Regions from separate parts of the Paraburkholderia sp. GAS33 genome, predicted to be linked through region 1. Evidence: riboswitches for the same ligand, from Rfam matches in the RefSeq annotation. Region 1 holds a riboswitch; the other holds the start of a gene.
What was found. Region 1 has a riboswitch for glycine ahead of gcvT (glycine cleavage system aminomethyltransferase GcvT). Riboswitches for the same ligand answer to the same signal wherever they lie in the genome.

Region 1 (6,858 bases):
AAAGCCACACCTCAAGGCTTCTGCAACAACGCCTTCAAACTCGCCAACCTGTCCTTCGGCGTCATCGGCGCTTCCTCCGCCGTCGGCGGCGGTGCCTCGTCCAGTCCCATCTCAGGAATAAACCGCGACGGCTCGCACACAACCGTCTCCCGCGCGCGCTTTCTCTTCTTGCACCAGTTCAGATGCAAACTGCGCTGCGCCCGCGTAATCGCCACGTACATCAGCCGGCGCTCTTCCTCGATGCGCGCGTCGTCGATCGGCGCGTCGTCCGAGCCGCCGCGGTGCGGCATGATGCCTTCCTCGACGCCCACCAGAAACACGTGCGGATACTCGAGCCCCTTCGACGCGTGCACCGTCGAAAGCCGCACCGCGTCCGGATCTTCCTCTTTACCTTCGAGCATCGACATCAGCGCCACCGTCTGGATCAAGCCCAGCAGGTTCTTGCCGGTATCTGCGAGACCGTCCGCGTTGTCGTAGCCCGTAGCTTCGGAGCCCGCTTCCGGCTCCGGCTTGGTGCCCTTGCGCTTCAACCACTCCACGAACTCCAGCACGTTCTGCCATTTCGACTGCGCCTGGCGCTCGTCGAACGCGTCGTAAAGGTAGGCCTCGTAGTGGATCGCATCCATCAGGTCGTTGAGCACCTCGGTGGCCGGATCTTTTTCCGCGCGGTCGGTGAGGCGCTGCATGAAATCGCAGAAGGTGCGCAACGGCTCAACCTGGCGCACCGACAGCCGCGCCTCGATCCCGCCCATATACACCGCCTCAAACAGCGACACCTTCGCCTGACCCGCGAACGACCCGAGCGCCTCGAGCGTCGTGTTGCCCACGCCGCGCCGCGGCGTAGTGATGGCGCGGATGAAAGCAGGATCGTCGTCCGCGTTGGCAATCAGGCGCAGATACGCGCAGATATCCTTGATCTCGGCCTTGTCGAAAAACGACTGGCCGCCCGACAGTACATAAGGAATCCGCTCGCGCCGCAGCACCTGCTCGAAGATCCGCGCCTGGAAATTGCCGCGATACAGGATCGCGTAGTCGCGGAACTGCGCACGCCGCTCGAACTTGTGCGCCGACAAGCGGAACACCACGGATTCCGCTTCGTGCTCCTCGTCATTGCAGCCCGTCACGGTGATCGTGTCGCCCATGCCGTGTTCGGACCACAGCTTCTTCTCGAACAGCTTCGGGTTGTTCGCGATCACGTTGTTGGCGGCCGTCAGAATCCGCACCGTCGACCGGTAGTTCTGCTCCAGCTTCACCAGATGCAGTTTCGGAAAATCCTTGCCGAGCTGCGCCAGATTCTCCAGGGTCGCACCGCGCCAGCCGTAGATGGCCTGATCGTCGTCGCCCACCGCCGTGAATGCAGCACGCGGGCCGGCCAGCTGCTTCAGCAGCTCGTACTGGCAAGCATTGGTGTCCTGGTACTCGTCGATCAGCAGATAGCGCAGCTTGTTCTGCCACCGGTCGCGCACCGCTTCGTTCTTCGCGAAGAGCTCGGCGGGCAGGCGGATCAGATCGTCGAAATCCACCGCCTGGTAAGCGTGCAGCGTGGCGACGTAGTTGCGGTAGACAATCGCCGCCTGGTGCTCGTCCTCGTTCGCCGCAATCGCCACCGCCTCTTCCGGCATGATCAGGCCGTTTTTCCACAGCGAGATGATCGACTGGATCTTGCGGATGAAACCCTTATCCGTCGAGCCGACCTGTTCCTGGATCATGCCGAAGCAGTCGTCCGAATCCATGATGGAGAACTGCGGCTTCAGGCCCACGTGCTCGGCCTCCTGACGCAGAATCTGCACGCCGAGCGAGTGGAAGGTACACACCGTCAACTGATTGACGGGCACCTTGCGGCCTTCCTTACCGGGCGTGGTCAGCGTCTTGCCTTCGAGCAGCTTGCCGACGCGTTCGCGCATTTCCGCCGCCGCCTTGTTCGTGAAGGTGACGGCCGCGATATGGCGCGGCTCGAAGCCTTTGACTTCGATCAGGTGCGCAATTTTCTGCGTAATCACGCGCGTCTTGCCACTGCCTGCGCCGGCAAGCACAAGACAGGGACCATCGAGGTAGCGCACCGCTTCGTTTTGAGCGGGATTCAGGCCAGCGGACATCGTGTTTGGGCGGGGGGTGTTGCGGGTTGAGGGTGCGGGCAGGGATGCTAACACGAAGCCGGTGACGGCTCGGACATGCCACAATTACAGGCCGCGCGTCGTCGCCGCGGTGGCAAAGCGGCGCGCATTCTTGCAGGAAACTCACATGTCTGCACCGCTGAAAACAGGATTGATGGGTTACGGTTTTGCTGGCGCCACCTTCCACGCGCCGGTGATCGAGCACTGCGGCCGGGCCACGGTCGCTGCGATCGCGACAAGCAAACCCGAGCCGGCTCGGGCTGACTATCCGCGCGCCAAAGTCGTGCCCGATCTCGATGCGCTGCTCGCGCTCGACGACATCCAATGCGTGGTGATTGCCACGCCAAACGACACCCACTTCGACCTCGCCAAACGCACGCTCGAAGCCGGCAAGCACGTGGTGGTCGACAAACCGGTCACGCTGACGGCCACGGAGGCGCTCACGCTCGCCAACCTGGCGCTGGCGCGGGGCCTCACCTTCGCGCCGTTCCACAACCGTCGCTGGGACGGCGATTTCCTCACCGTTCGCGACCTGCTCGCCAGCGGTGAGCTGGGCCGTATCACCCACTACGAGTCGCATTTCGACCGCTTCCGTCCGGATGTGCGGCCGCGTTGGCGCGAGGAAGCGTCGCGTGGCGGCGGCCTGCTGTTCGATCTCGGGCCGCATCTGATCGACCAGGCGCTGGCGCTCTTCGGCACGCCCGCCACGGTGTCGGCCACCGTCAAAACGCATCGCGATGGCGGGGGCGCCACCGACTACGTTCATCTGCAGCTGGGCTACGCGGATCTCGAAGTCGTGCTGCACGCAACCACCCTCACCGCGCTCGCGCCGCCGCGCTTTGCAATCGACGGCACGCGCGGCAGCTACGTCAAGCGTGAACTCGACACCCAGGAAGATCAGTTGCGAGCGGGTTTGCGCCCGGGTGACGCCGGTTTTGCTGGTGGCAACCCGGCGGGTCTGCTGCGCGTACTGGACGCGAGCAATCAGGAAACTGAACGCGCTTTGCCGACCCGCGACGGCGACTATATCGGCTTCTATCGCTCGCTGGCGGCAGCCATCCTCGATGGCGAGCGTTTCCCGGTCAGCCCTCAGGACGCCGTCGACGTCATGACGATCATCGAACTGGCCGCGCGCAGCGAAGAGGAAGGCCGGCGCCTGCCCTTCGAGCGAATCCGCTGAGATCGCCGCGCAAGTCGCGGCTTACATGCGGACAACCGCTGCTAACAGTTCCGAAAGGGACGGTCCGTTACAATATGTTTCTGAATTCAGGTCATCGTGTGGCTGCGGCTAGCCGTTGCTTCACGATATCGAACTACCCGTCGATCAAGACCACGACGACCGCAGGCAACTGCATGGGACCGGAGTAAGCGCTCAAGCGCTAACTCCGACCAACAAAAGGAGAGTACGCATGCAACGTTTCACCCGTGCGCTGGCAAGTCTGGCACTGGTTTCTTCGCTGGCCGCCTGTGTGGTCCCGCAACAGGCACCGCCCCCGGGACCTAACCCGCACGAAATCGCAGTTCAGCGCCTGAATCAGGTTTACGGCCGTGCCGACAACCTGAGCCGCCGCATCGACAATCACGTCAATCAAGGCTATTACCCGCCCCCGCAAGGTGGCGCGCTGCATCACCGCCTCGACGTGATCCGTCAGGAAGCGCGTGACATGTCTGCCCAGCATGGTGGTGGCCTGTCGGGTGAAGAGCAGCGCGTGCTGAACCAGGAACTCGACGGCGCAGCACACGCAATCGGCGAGTAAGCCGCTCAGTCAATCTGTTCAGCAATTCGCCGTGAAAGCACAGGCGCGGGGGTCATTCCCCCGCGCTTTTTTTTGGCGCTCGCGCCGCCCGCTGCACCGCCGCATAGCTCTCCAGAGCCTTCATTTGACAAGCCTCGGGGCCTCGCGTACATTCGCCGCACGCGTCGGGAGAGAGCGTTGGCCGCCATGTTTTTTGCGGGCCGCGCCGCCGAAGGGGCACACCCACAAACTCTCAGGCAAAAGGACCGGCTGCGTCGAAGAACCCGTCTGATTCCGGCATCGTCCGGGCTGCATCAGGCACCGGTTTTTCGCACTCTGGAGAGCGGCAGTAGCCACCGGCATCGACCATCATCGAGCCAGGCAGGCTGCCCACCGAAGGGGCGCGCGTTTCACCGTGATGGCTCGCAGGCACTTGCAAACCCGCACGGCAGCGCAATCTCTCAGGTATCGAGGACAGAGGGGTCATGCATGGCATCGCTCGCAGGCTTTTTGGCCGCGAGGAATGAAGCCGCATGGCCTTTTTGTTATCCGTCGAGATTGCCTGAGGCCCTGATGACCGAACTCAAACACACCCCGCTTAACGCCACCCATCGCGCGCTGAAGGCCCGCATGGTCGATTTCGGCGGCTGGGACATGCCCGTCAACTACGGCTCGCAAATCGACGAACACCACGCGGTGCGCACCGACGCCGGCATGTTCGACGTGTCGCACATGTGTGTGGTCGATTTCGCCGGTGAGCGCGTCCGCGCGTTTTTCGAACACGCAATCGCTAACAACGTGGGCAAGCTGCAAGCGCCGGGCAAGGCGCTCTACACCTGCCTGCTGAACCCGAACGGCGGCGTGATCGACGATCTGATCGTCTATTTCTTCTCCGAAACCCACTTCCGCCTGGTGGTCAATGCTGCCACCGCAGAAAAGGACATCGCCTGGTTCGGCAAGCTCAACGGCGAAGGCAGCTATGGCCTGACCATCACGCCGCGCCGCGATCTGTCGATCGTCGCCGTGCAAGGTCCGAACGCCCGCGAAAAGGTCTGGCAAGTCGCGCCGTCCACCCGCACCTCCACCGAACTCCTCAAGCCGTTTAACGCCGCCATCGTCGAGAACACGCCGTTCGGCGAGTTGATGGTTGCCCGCACCGGCTACACCGGCGAAGACGGTTTCGAAATCGTGCTGCCTTCCACGTCCGTCTGCGAGTTCTGGGACGCATTGGTGCGCCAGGGCGTGCGCCCGGCAGGTCTGGGCGCGCGCGACACGCTGCGCCTCGAAGCCGGCATGAACCTGTACGGCCAGGACATGGACGACAATGTCTCGCCGCTTGACGCCGGTCTCGCCTGGACCGTAGATCTGAATTCGCCGCGCGACTTCGTCGGCAAGGCGAAGCTCGAAGCGGACGGTTGCCAGTGCGCTTTTGTCGGACTGATCCTGCAAAAGGAAAACGGCAAGGCTGCCGGCGTGCTGCGCGCCCATCAGAAGGTCGTCACGCCGCACGGCGAAGGCGAAATCACCAGCGGCACATTCTCGCCCACCATGCAGGAATCCATCGCCTTTGCACGCGTGCCGAAGGACGTGAAGCCCGGCGATGTCGTCCACGTGCAAATCCGTGACAAAGCCCTTCCCGCAAGCGTGGTAAAACTGCCGTTCGTGCGCAACGGCAAAGTTCTTGCTGCTTAAGCTTTCGTTGCGCGCGCTTCCTCCTTTTTAAGTTTTTACCGTACACACCGCACAGGAGCATCCGATGAGCATCCCGGCCGATCTGAAATACACCGAATCGCACGAATGGGTCCGCACCGAAGCAGACGGCACGCTGACGGTCGGCATTACCGACCACGCGCAAGAAGCGCTCGGCGACATCGTCTTCTTCGAAGTCCAGGAACTGGGCAGGACCGTTAGCGCCGGCGACACCGTCGCCGTCATCGAATCCGTGAAAGCCGCCTCCGATATCTACGCGCCGGTCTCGGGCGAAATCATCGAAGCCAACACGGCTGTCGCCGACACGCCCGACTCCGTCAACAGCACGCCGTATGACAGCTGGCTGTTCAAGATCAAGCCGGCAGCCGATGCGACGCATGACCGCCTGATCGACGCCGACGCGTACAGCAAGTCGATCGGCGAGTAAGTTATTTCAAACCCGCTTTAAACGTCAGGTGCGGCGTCCGACGAACGCGGACGGCCGCACCGCCAGGAACACCCCATGAAGCTCGAACACCCGGATCGTCTGATGAACCGCACTCCTCTCTCGCTCGCCGCGCTCGAAGTGCATGACGCCTTCGCTGAACGGCATATCGGCCCGGATTCGGCCGACAGCCAGGCGATGCTCGAAGCCCTCGGCTTCGCCTCGCGCGCCGCGCTGATCGACGCCGTGATTCCGAAGACGATCCGCCGCACCGAAACGCTGCCGCTCGGCCCCTTCGCGCAACCGAAGAGCGAAGCCGAAGCGCTCGCCGCGCTGCGTGAGCTGGCCGACAAGAACCAGGTGTTCCGCTCGTATATCGGGCAGGGCTATTACAACGCGCACACCCCGACGGTGATCCTGCGCAACGTCCTCGAGAATCCGGCGTGGTACACGGCTTACACGCCGTATCAGCCGGAAATCTCGCAAGGCCGTCTCGAGGCGCTGCTGAACTTCCAGCAGATGATCATCGACCTGACGGGCCTCGCCATCTCCAACGCATCGCTGCTCGACGAGGCCACCGCCGCCGCCGAAGCGATGACGCTGCTGCAACGCGTGGGCAAGCCGAAGTCGAACGTGTTCTACGTCGCCGACGACGTGCTGCCGCAAACCATCGAAGTGGTGAAGACGCGCGCTACACCGGTGGGCATCGAAGTGAAGGTTGGCCCGGCTGCGGATGCCGCGAGCGCCAACGCCTTCGGCGTGCTGCTGCAATACCCGGGCGTGAACGGCGATGTGCGCGACTACCGTGCCCTGGCTGAAGCTGTCCATGCTGCAGGCGGCTATGTGGTGGTTGCCGCCGATCTGCTCGCGCTCA
Region 2 (6,858 bases), on a different contig from region 1:
ATGCCGAACTGGCCGATCTGCGTGAACGCCGACACGGCGGTCAGCGCTCCAATCGCACGCCAGCGTGCAGAGACCGCGGCATTCATGCGCCGCTCCGCTGTGGCATGGGCAAGCCCTGGTCACGGCATTCGACCGGGCAGCCTGCCTTCAGGCAAGGGCCCTCGTCGCACAGACGACACAACTGCATGGCATGCGCTGGATCACGCGTTTCATGCCAGAGAATCTTGATCAGCAGGTCTTCGAACACGATGCGTTCGTCCGCGTCGAGACGGCTGACCACGCGCTGCAACATCCGTTCGCGCGCGGCCTGCATGCGCTTTGCTTCACGCTTGCCGGCGGCGGTGAGGGCGAGCGCTACAGCGCGCTTGTCGGGGCCGGGCTTTTTCTCGATCAGGCCCGCTTCGACAAGCCCCGCCACCGCACGGACTGCCGCCGGATGCGAAAGGTCCACCGCATCGCGCAGTACTTCGATGGACGAATCGGGGTACTGGCCAACGGCATTGAGCATGGCGCGCGCCGTGGGGCCGGCGAGGGTGGCCACGGTGTTTTGCGCGTTCATCTCGTCTGTCACCAGCAGGGCGAGTACGCCGAGGAGGTTTTCGGTGCGCTGCGTCATGGCGATGCCTCAACGTGTGCAGTGTGCATATATGCATGATGCACACGTTGAGGCGAGAGCGCAAGCTGCTTCTGAACGCCCGCGAGCAGCCGGAGAGGGCTAGGCCGCGCGCTGGCTGGTCTGCTCGATCACGTCCGCTACACCTGCAGCCGTGGCCGCCGAAAGTGTCCAGCCGAGATGCCCGTGGCCGGTGTTATAGAACACGCCCGGCAAACGGCCTTTGCCCACCTTCGGCAACATGCTCGGCAGCATGGGGCGCAGACCGGCCCACGGTATGACGCGCGACGTATTCACCTGCGGAAAATAACGGCGCGTCCAGTCGACCAGGGGCGCAATCCGTTCGGCCCTGATATCGCGGTTGAAGCCGTTGATTTCAGCGGTTCCTGCCACGCGGAAGCGATCGGCGCCGAGGCGGCTGGTGACGATCTTCGCGCTGTCGTCGAGCAGGCTGACCCACGGAGCGCCTTGCTGGCTCGCTTCATCGTCGAGACAGACGGTGATCGAATAACCTTTGACGGGGTAGATGTTGACGTGGTCGCCCAGCATCGAGGCGAATTCGCGGCTCCTGACACCGGCGCACACCACAACCCGCGCAAACGACTGCTGAAACGGCTGCCCCGTTTTCGTGGCCGCAATGCTGAATGCGCCAGTCTGATCACGCGTGATCGAAGCAATCTCCGTGTCGTAATGGAATTCGACACCTTGGCGCTCGCATGCCTGAGCGAGACCGCGCGTGAACTTGTGAATATCGCCGGTCGAATCGGACGGTGTAAAGAAACCGCCGTGGAAGGTGCCGTCGAGCGCGGGCTCGATCCGGTGGATTTCGTCAGCGCTTACGGGCTCGCGCTCGAGACCGCCTTCCTTGAGCAATGCATTCACCTTCGCGGCTGCATCGAACTCCTTGCGGGTTTTGTACACGTGCAGGATGCCGCGCCGTTCGAGGTCGAAATCGATCCCCTCGCGTTCCGCCATCGAAAACAGATGCTGCCGCGCGGCAATCGCGAGCCGCACGGTTTCAATCGTGTTCGCGCGGTAGTGCGGAATCTGCCGCAGAAATTCACCCATCCACGAGTACTTGTGCCAGTTCGGCAGGGGATTGAGCAGGAGCGGTGCGTCGCGGGTCAGCATCCAGCGCAGGCCCTTGAGGACCGTCGCGGTGCTGTTCCACACTTCCGCGTTGCTGGCCGAGAGCTGGCCGCCGTTGGCGAAAGAGGTTTCCATCGCAGCATAGCGATGGCGTTCGAACACGGTGACGTTGAAGCCGCGTTGCGCAAGGGCGTAAGCGGTCGTGACGCCGGTAATGCCGGCGCCGATGATGGCGATACGTGACATGTCATGGTCCAGAGTGAGTGAGCACGGCCGTTTCCGGCTTCCATGCCCCATCTGTCCATGTACCTGAGAGTTTCTTTCCGTGCGCACCCCGTTGCCGGGCGGACGGAAATCCCCTTCGGTGGGCGCTGAAAGCGCCGCTCTCCAGATGTTCCCGCTGGGCGGTCCTTGTGCCTGAGAGTTTCCGGGGCGGTTGCTCCGTCGGCGCCGCCACCGCCTTTCGGCGTGACAGTCTCTCCCGCGACAGCGTGTAGAACGGCGTAAAGGTAGCCTTTCCCAAAAAATAGGGCAAGCGATTTTTGCAATGCGACCTGGTTCGAACATCAGGATGACACGCGGCCCGGCAACCATGCACTGGATTCGCCTGACATTTGCGAAATATGCATCAATCGTATAGCCTTTGCCCAGGCTCACCCGCCTCCAGCAACCACCTACAGCCGCCACCGTGAAGGACATCCTCTCCCTCAAGCTTTACACCCGCGTCGCCCGTCTTGGCAGCTTCTCCGCTGCGGCGCGCGAATGCGGGCTGTCGCAATCGCAGGTATCGCGCATCATCGCCGATCTGGAAACCGACCTCGGCGCGCGGCTGCTCACGCGGACCACGCGTGCCGTCGTGCTGACCGAGGCCGGCGCCGAGTTCCTCGCGCGTCTCGATTCAATCCTGATCGCGCTCGAAGACGCCGAACACAGCGTGCGCGATGGCGGCGAACTGCGCGGCATGCTGCGCATGAGCATGCCGGCCAGTGTGGCGATTCGCGAGGTCATCCCGCGTCTAACACCGTTTCTCGAACTTCATCCGGAGCTACGTCTGCAGGTTTTGCTGGGCGACCGTCCGCAGGATCTCGTCAAGGACGCGGTGGATGTCGCTATCCGGCTCGGGCGGCTGGTCGATTCGAGCGCAACCGCCACGCTGATTACGCAGATCCAGCGCGTGATCATCGCCTCGCGCGACTATGTGGACCGTTATGGCGCGCCGGAGAGGCCGGAGGATCTCACGCGGCATCGCATCGTCGGCGGGCCGGCGTCGGTGGTCCCGTCGGGCTGGAAATTCGAGCGTGCCGGCGAAGAGGTGGTGGTCGATCTCGAAGCGCATTTCTCGACCAATGAAAACGAGGGCGCTGTCGCCGCCGCGGTAGGAGGTATCGGCATTACCTCCACGACCGAATGGGCCTGCCGGCGCGAGCTGGCCGACGGTTCGCTCGTCAGGCTGCTCGCCGACTGGACGACCGACGCCGTCCCAGTGCATGCGTACTTTCCAATGGGCCGGGCAACCCGCGCGGCAGGGCGCGCAGTCGTCGAACACCTCATGGCCGATCTGCGCCGTGAAGCGCGGCCATCTATGCGCCGCATACATAAGAGATAGCGAAAAAGAGCGGCTACCGCTGCCGTTCAGCCGCCCTTATCTTTACTTCACCACGCAACCGTTCCGGCTCTGCGTTCCGTCGACGTCCGAGATGTCCGGCGGCGCTTCGACTCATCTACCTTCATCTATCGAGACTGACATGAGCACAACCACGCCTGAGCAGAACAAGGCCCTCGTCCTCGAGGCTTTCGATACGCTTTTCAATAAGCGCGACTACGCGGCCGCCGAACGCTTCTGGTCGGACCGCTATATCCAGCACAGCGCACACATTGCACCGGGGCGCGACGGGCTGTTCGGTCTGATCCGCACGCTGCCTGACACGCTACGTTACGAGAACCAGCTGATCGTGGCCGAAGGCGACTACGTGATCGCGCATGGCCGTTTCTCCGGCAGCGGCAGGCCAGCCGCGTGGATTGCAGCGGACGTGGTCCGCTTCGAAGACGGCAAGCTCGCCGAGCACTGGGACGTATTGCAGGACGAGGCAACCAGGGAGCAATCCGCGAGCGGTCTGCCGATGTTCGGCGACCGTTTCCCGGAGTGAAGTCCTAGCCCAGAAACATTGGACTTCGAAACCACGATGCCTTGAACATTATTTAGGACACCATCATGAAACTGACAGGAAACACGATTTTTATCACAGGCGGCACCTCGGGTATCGGGCGCGCATTGGCCGAGGCGCTGCATCAGCGCGGCAACAAGGTGATCATTAGCGGACGCCGTCGCGGCCTTCTCGACGAGGTGGTCGCAGCCAACCCCGGCATGGCCGCCATCGAGCTGGACATGACTGACGCGGCAAGCATCGAGCGGGCCGCGGCGCAACTGATCCGCGACTATCCCGACTTCAATGTGCTGATCAATAACGCCGGCATCATGCAACCGGATAGCGCTGCGGGCCGGATCGACGATGTGCTGCTGGTTTCTACCGTCGAGACCAATCTGATCGGGCCGATCCGCATGACCTCGGCGCTGCTCGGGCATCTCAAGACGAAGAACAATGCGGTGGTCGCTTATACGACCTCAGTGCTGGCGTTCGTGCCGCTGGCCGTGACTGCAGTGTATTCGTCGACCAAGGCCGCGTTGCATTCATACATCATGTCGCAGCGCTTCATGTTGCGCGATACCACGGTGCGAGTCCTCGAAATCGCGCCGCCGTGGGTGCGCACCGACCTGATGAACAGCCGCGAAGCTGAACAGGCGATGCCGCTGGATGCGTTTATCAACGAGACTATCGCAGTGCTCGGTACGGACACCGATGAGGTGCTGGTGGATGCGACCGTGCTGTTCCGCGGCAATCCCGGGCCGGGTGAACATGAACTCGTGAACGGGTTCAATGCCCAGATGGTCGAGGTGTTTGGCGGGTGAGCGGTCGTCTGTGGAAGATCGTTGAAGAGAGAGACCGCGTGAGCAAGCTGGGACGCTGCTCACGCGGTAAGTCATAACCGTCATGAAGTCGCGAAGTTCGCCGGCTCAGGCGTGCACTTCGATCGAATCTACACGGTCCGGATAGAAGGCGAGGTGGTCCTTGATTGCCGCGACTGCCGTGTACGGATGTTCATAGGTCCAGACCGAATTCACCGAACGCTCTCCGCCCGACGGGATCGAAAAATACGAGCAATCGCCCTTGTACGGACAATAGGTCGTATGTTCGGTGCGCTCCAGCAGCGTCATGTCCGTGTCCTTTCTGGGGATGTACAGGACAGCAGGGTAGGCCGCTTCGCGCAACGTCAATGCTTCGCGGGTGTCGGCGATCACCTTGCCCCCGAGCTTGACGACGATGCGCGCCGGGTTCGGCTCGACGGTGATCGGATGATCGGCGCCTGGAATCTTGACGGTCTTGCCTGTCTGGTTCAGGTTGCTTGACATTGAAACACTCCTTGGGTTGATTCGCCGCGCAGCGTGGGCCGCGCTCGGCGAGACGGGTGTTGCGGGCCACTGCCCCTATGATCGGCCCTTTGACGATTTTGCGCAGGAACGATGACGCGACCGGTGGCCAGGTCTTCCACGAGTGTCTCGATGCCTGTCACACGCGGTTCGATCACATGAAGACAGGCTAGACCATACGCGTTCGGACGTCCGGCGAAATAACAAAGGCCGCCTCCAGATTACTGTTCAATCAGAGCTTCGAGCCGCCATCCACGTGCAGCGTGTCGCCAGTGACCCAGCGGGCCGCATCGGAAGCGAGGAACGCGACCGCACCGGCAATGTCGTCGGGCTGCGCGATGCGCTTCAATGCCTGCATGCCTAGCGTGATGTCGCGACCGGCATCCGTCTTCGTGAAGTTCGACATGTCGGTGGCGACTACGCCAGGCGCAACCGCATTCACGCGAATGCCACGTTCGCCGAGTGCGGAGGCGAAATGCTTGACGAGCGTATCGACCGCGCCTTTGGTCGAGGCATAGGCCGACAGCACGCCCACCGCGGAATGGGCGGCAAGCGACGACAGCAGTACGACGCTACTGCCCTGGCCAAGCACCGGCAGCAGCTGTTGCACGAGGAAATAGGGCGCCCGCACATTCACCGCGAACAGATTGTCGAAATCTTCAACGGTGGTGTCCTCGATGCTCGCGGCCTTGGAGATGCCGGCATTGGCCACCAGAACGTCCAGCCGTTCGCCGACCATTTCACGCACCGCTGCTGCTAGCTTGTGCGGACCGTCTGCCGCACGCAGATTGGCGCCAACCTTCTCTGCCTTGCCGCCGGCTGCGCGGATCTCGGCAACGACAGCGTCGGCCTCCTTCTCGCCACTGCTGTAGTGAATCAGGACCTCTGCGCCCTGTCTGGCGAGTGCGAGGGCGCTGGCGCGGCCGATGCCACGCGAAGCGCCGGTGACGAGAGCGGTTTTTCCAGTCAGGCTAGTCATGGTCAATCTCCAGTGAGGTTAAAAGCTGCTGTGCCTGTGAAGTTCGGATGCGTGTTCGTCATCCGGTAGTTCAGAGCTGTGACGCGCGGGGGGTGGACGTTCGCGTCGCTGCCATGAGAGCTAATTTAGGGGTGCACAGCACAAAGGAAAAAGACTTTGTGGGCTGGTGGCCATGCCTCGCGGGCATGTGCTGCAAACGCAATGCCGCATGATGGGCGCTGAGTGGCCCAATGAGGCTTGCTATAGGAGGGTGTCGGGGAAATGAAAGTATGTTGGGGCGTGCACGACCGGAAGATCAAAAAAACCTCCCAGGCAGCCACAGCCTGGTGATCTGGCCGCGCTGTGGTACCGTCGCGCGGCCGGAAGACCACCCTGCAGATTCGATGCGCGTTACAGCGACGCTTCGAGTTCCTCGATCGCTTCGGCGAGCACCATTTGCGCGGCATTGGCCGGCCGTGCCGCAGTGCGGCCTGCGGGCCCATAAACCGCGTCGCCGCGTACGATGCTGGATCCCGTGATGGCGCAAATGCCCTGCGAGCGCGCGATCCTGCGAATCCACAACTGTTCGCAGTAGTTGGCGGCGGTGGAGTCGCGCCACGTAATCGAAACCGATTTGGCGGTGAAACGCTCGACAAACGTCACCACGGCGCTTTTGTTTTCGGCGGCCCTTCCGCGCGAACGATCAGCCGC

Region 2: it holds a riboswitch for glycine, as region 1 does, so the genes downstream of both, P3T24_RS02555 (D-amino acid dehydrogenase) here and gcvT (glycine cleavage system aminomethyltransferase GcvT) in region 1, are expected to answer to the same signal.

What each region holds. Positions count from the first base shown of each region.
Region 1 covers NZ_JBNDMP010000005.1:82,500-89,357, forward strand. The annotation lists gene P3T24_RS16915 (UvrD-helicase domain-containing protein) at 12-2,096, opposite strand; gene P3T24_RS16920 (oxidoreductase) at 2,242-3,294, shown strand; gene P3T24_RS16925 (hypothetical protein) at 3,524-3,871, shown strand; glycine riboswitch at 4,027-4,130, shown strand; glycine riboswitch at 4,177-4,338, shown strand; gene gcvT (glycine cleavage system aminomethyltransferase GcvT) at 4,424-5,542, shown strand; gene gcvH (glycine cleavage system protein GcvH) at 5,607-5,987, shown strand; gene gcvP (aminomethyl-transferring glycine dehydrogenase) at 6,063-6,858, shown strand, end outside.
Region 2 covers NZ_JBNDMP010000001.1:554,182-561,039, forward strand. The annotation lists gene P3T24_RS02545 (MFS transporter) at 1-86, opposite strand, end outside; gene P3T24_RS02550 (MarR family winged helix-turn-helix transcriptional regulator) at 83-616, opposite strand; gene P3T24_RS02555 (D-amino acid dehydrogenase) at 716-1,948, opposite strand; glycine riboswitch at 1,990-2,103, opposite strand; gene P3T24_RS02560 (LysR substrate-binding domain-containing protein) at 2,391-3,308, shown strand; gene P3T24_RS02565 (nuclear transport factor 2 family protein) at 3,448-3,849, shown strand; gene P3T24_RS02570 (SDR family oxidoreductase) at 3,915-4,670, shown strand; gene P3T24_RS02575 (DUF427 domain-containing protein) at 4,776-5,171, opposite strand; gene P3T24_RS02580 (SDR family NAD(P)-dependent oxidoreductase) at 5,422-6,168, opposite strand; gene P3T24_RS02585 (DUF3331 domain-containing protein) at 6,559-6,858, opposite strand, start outside.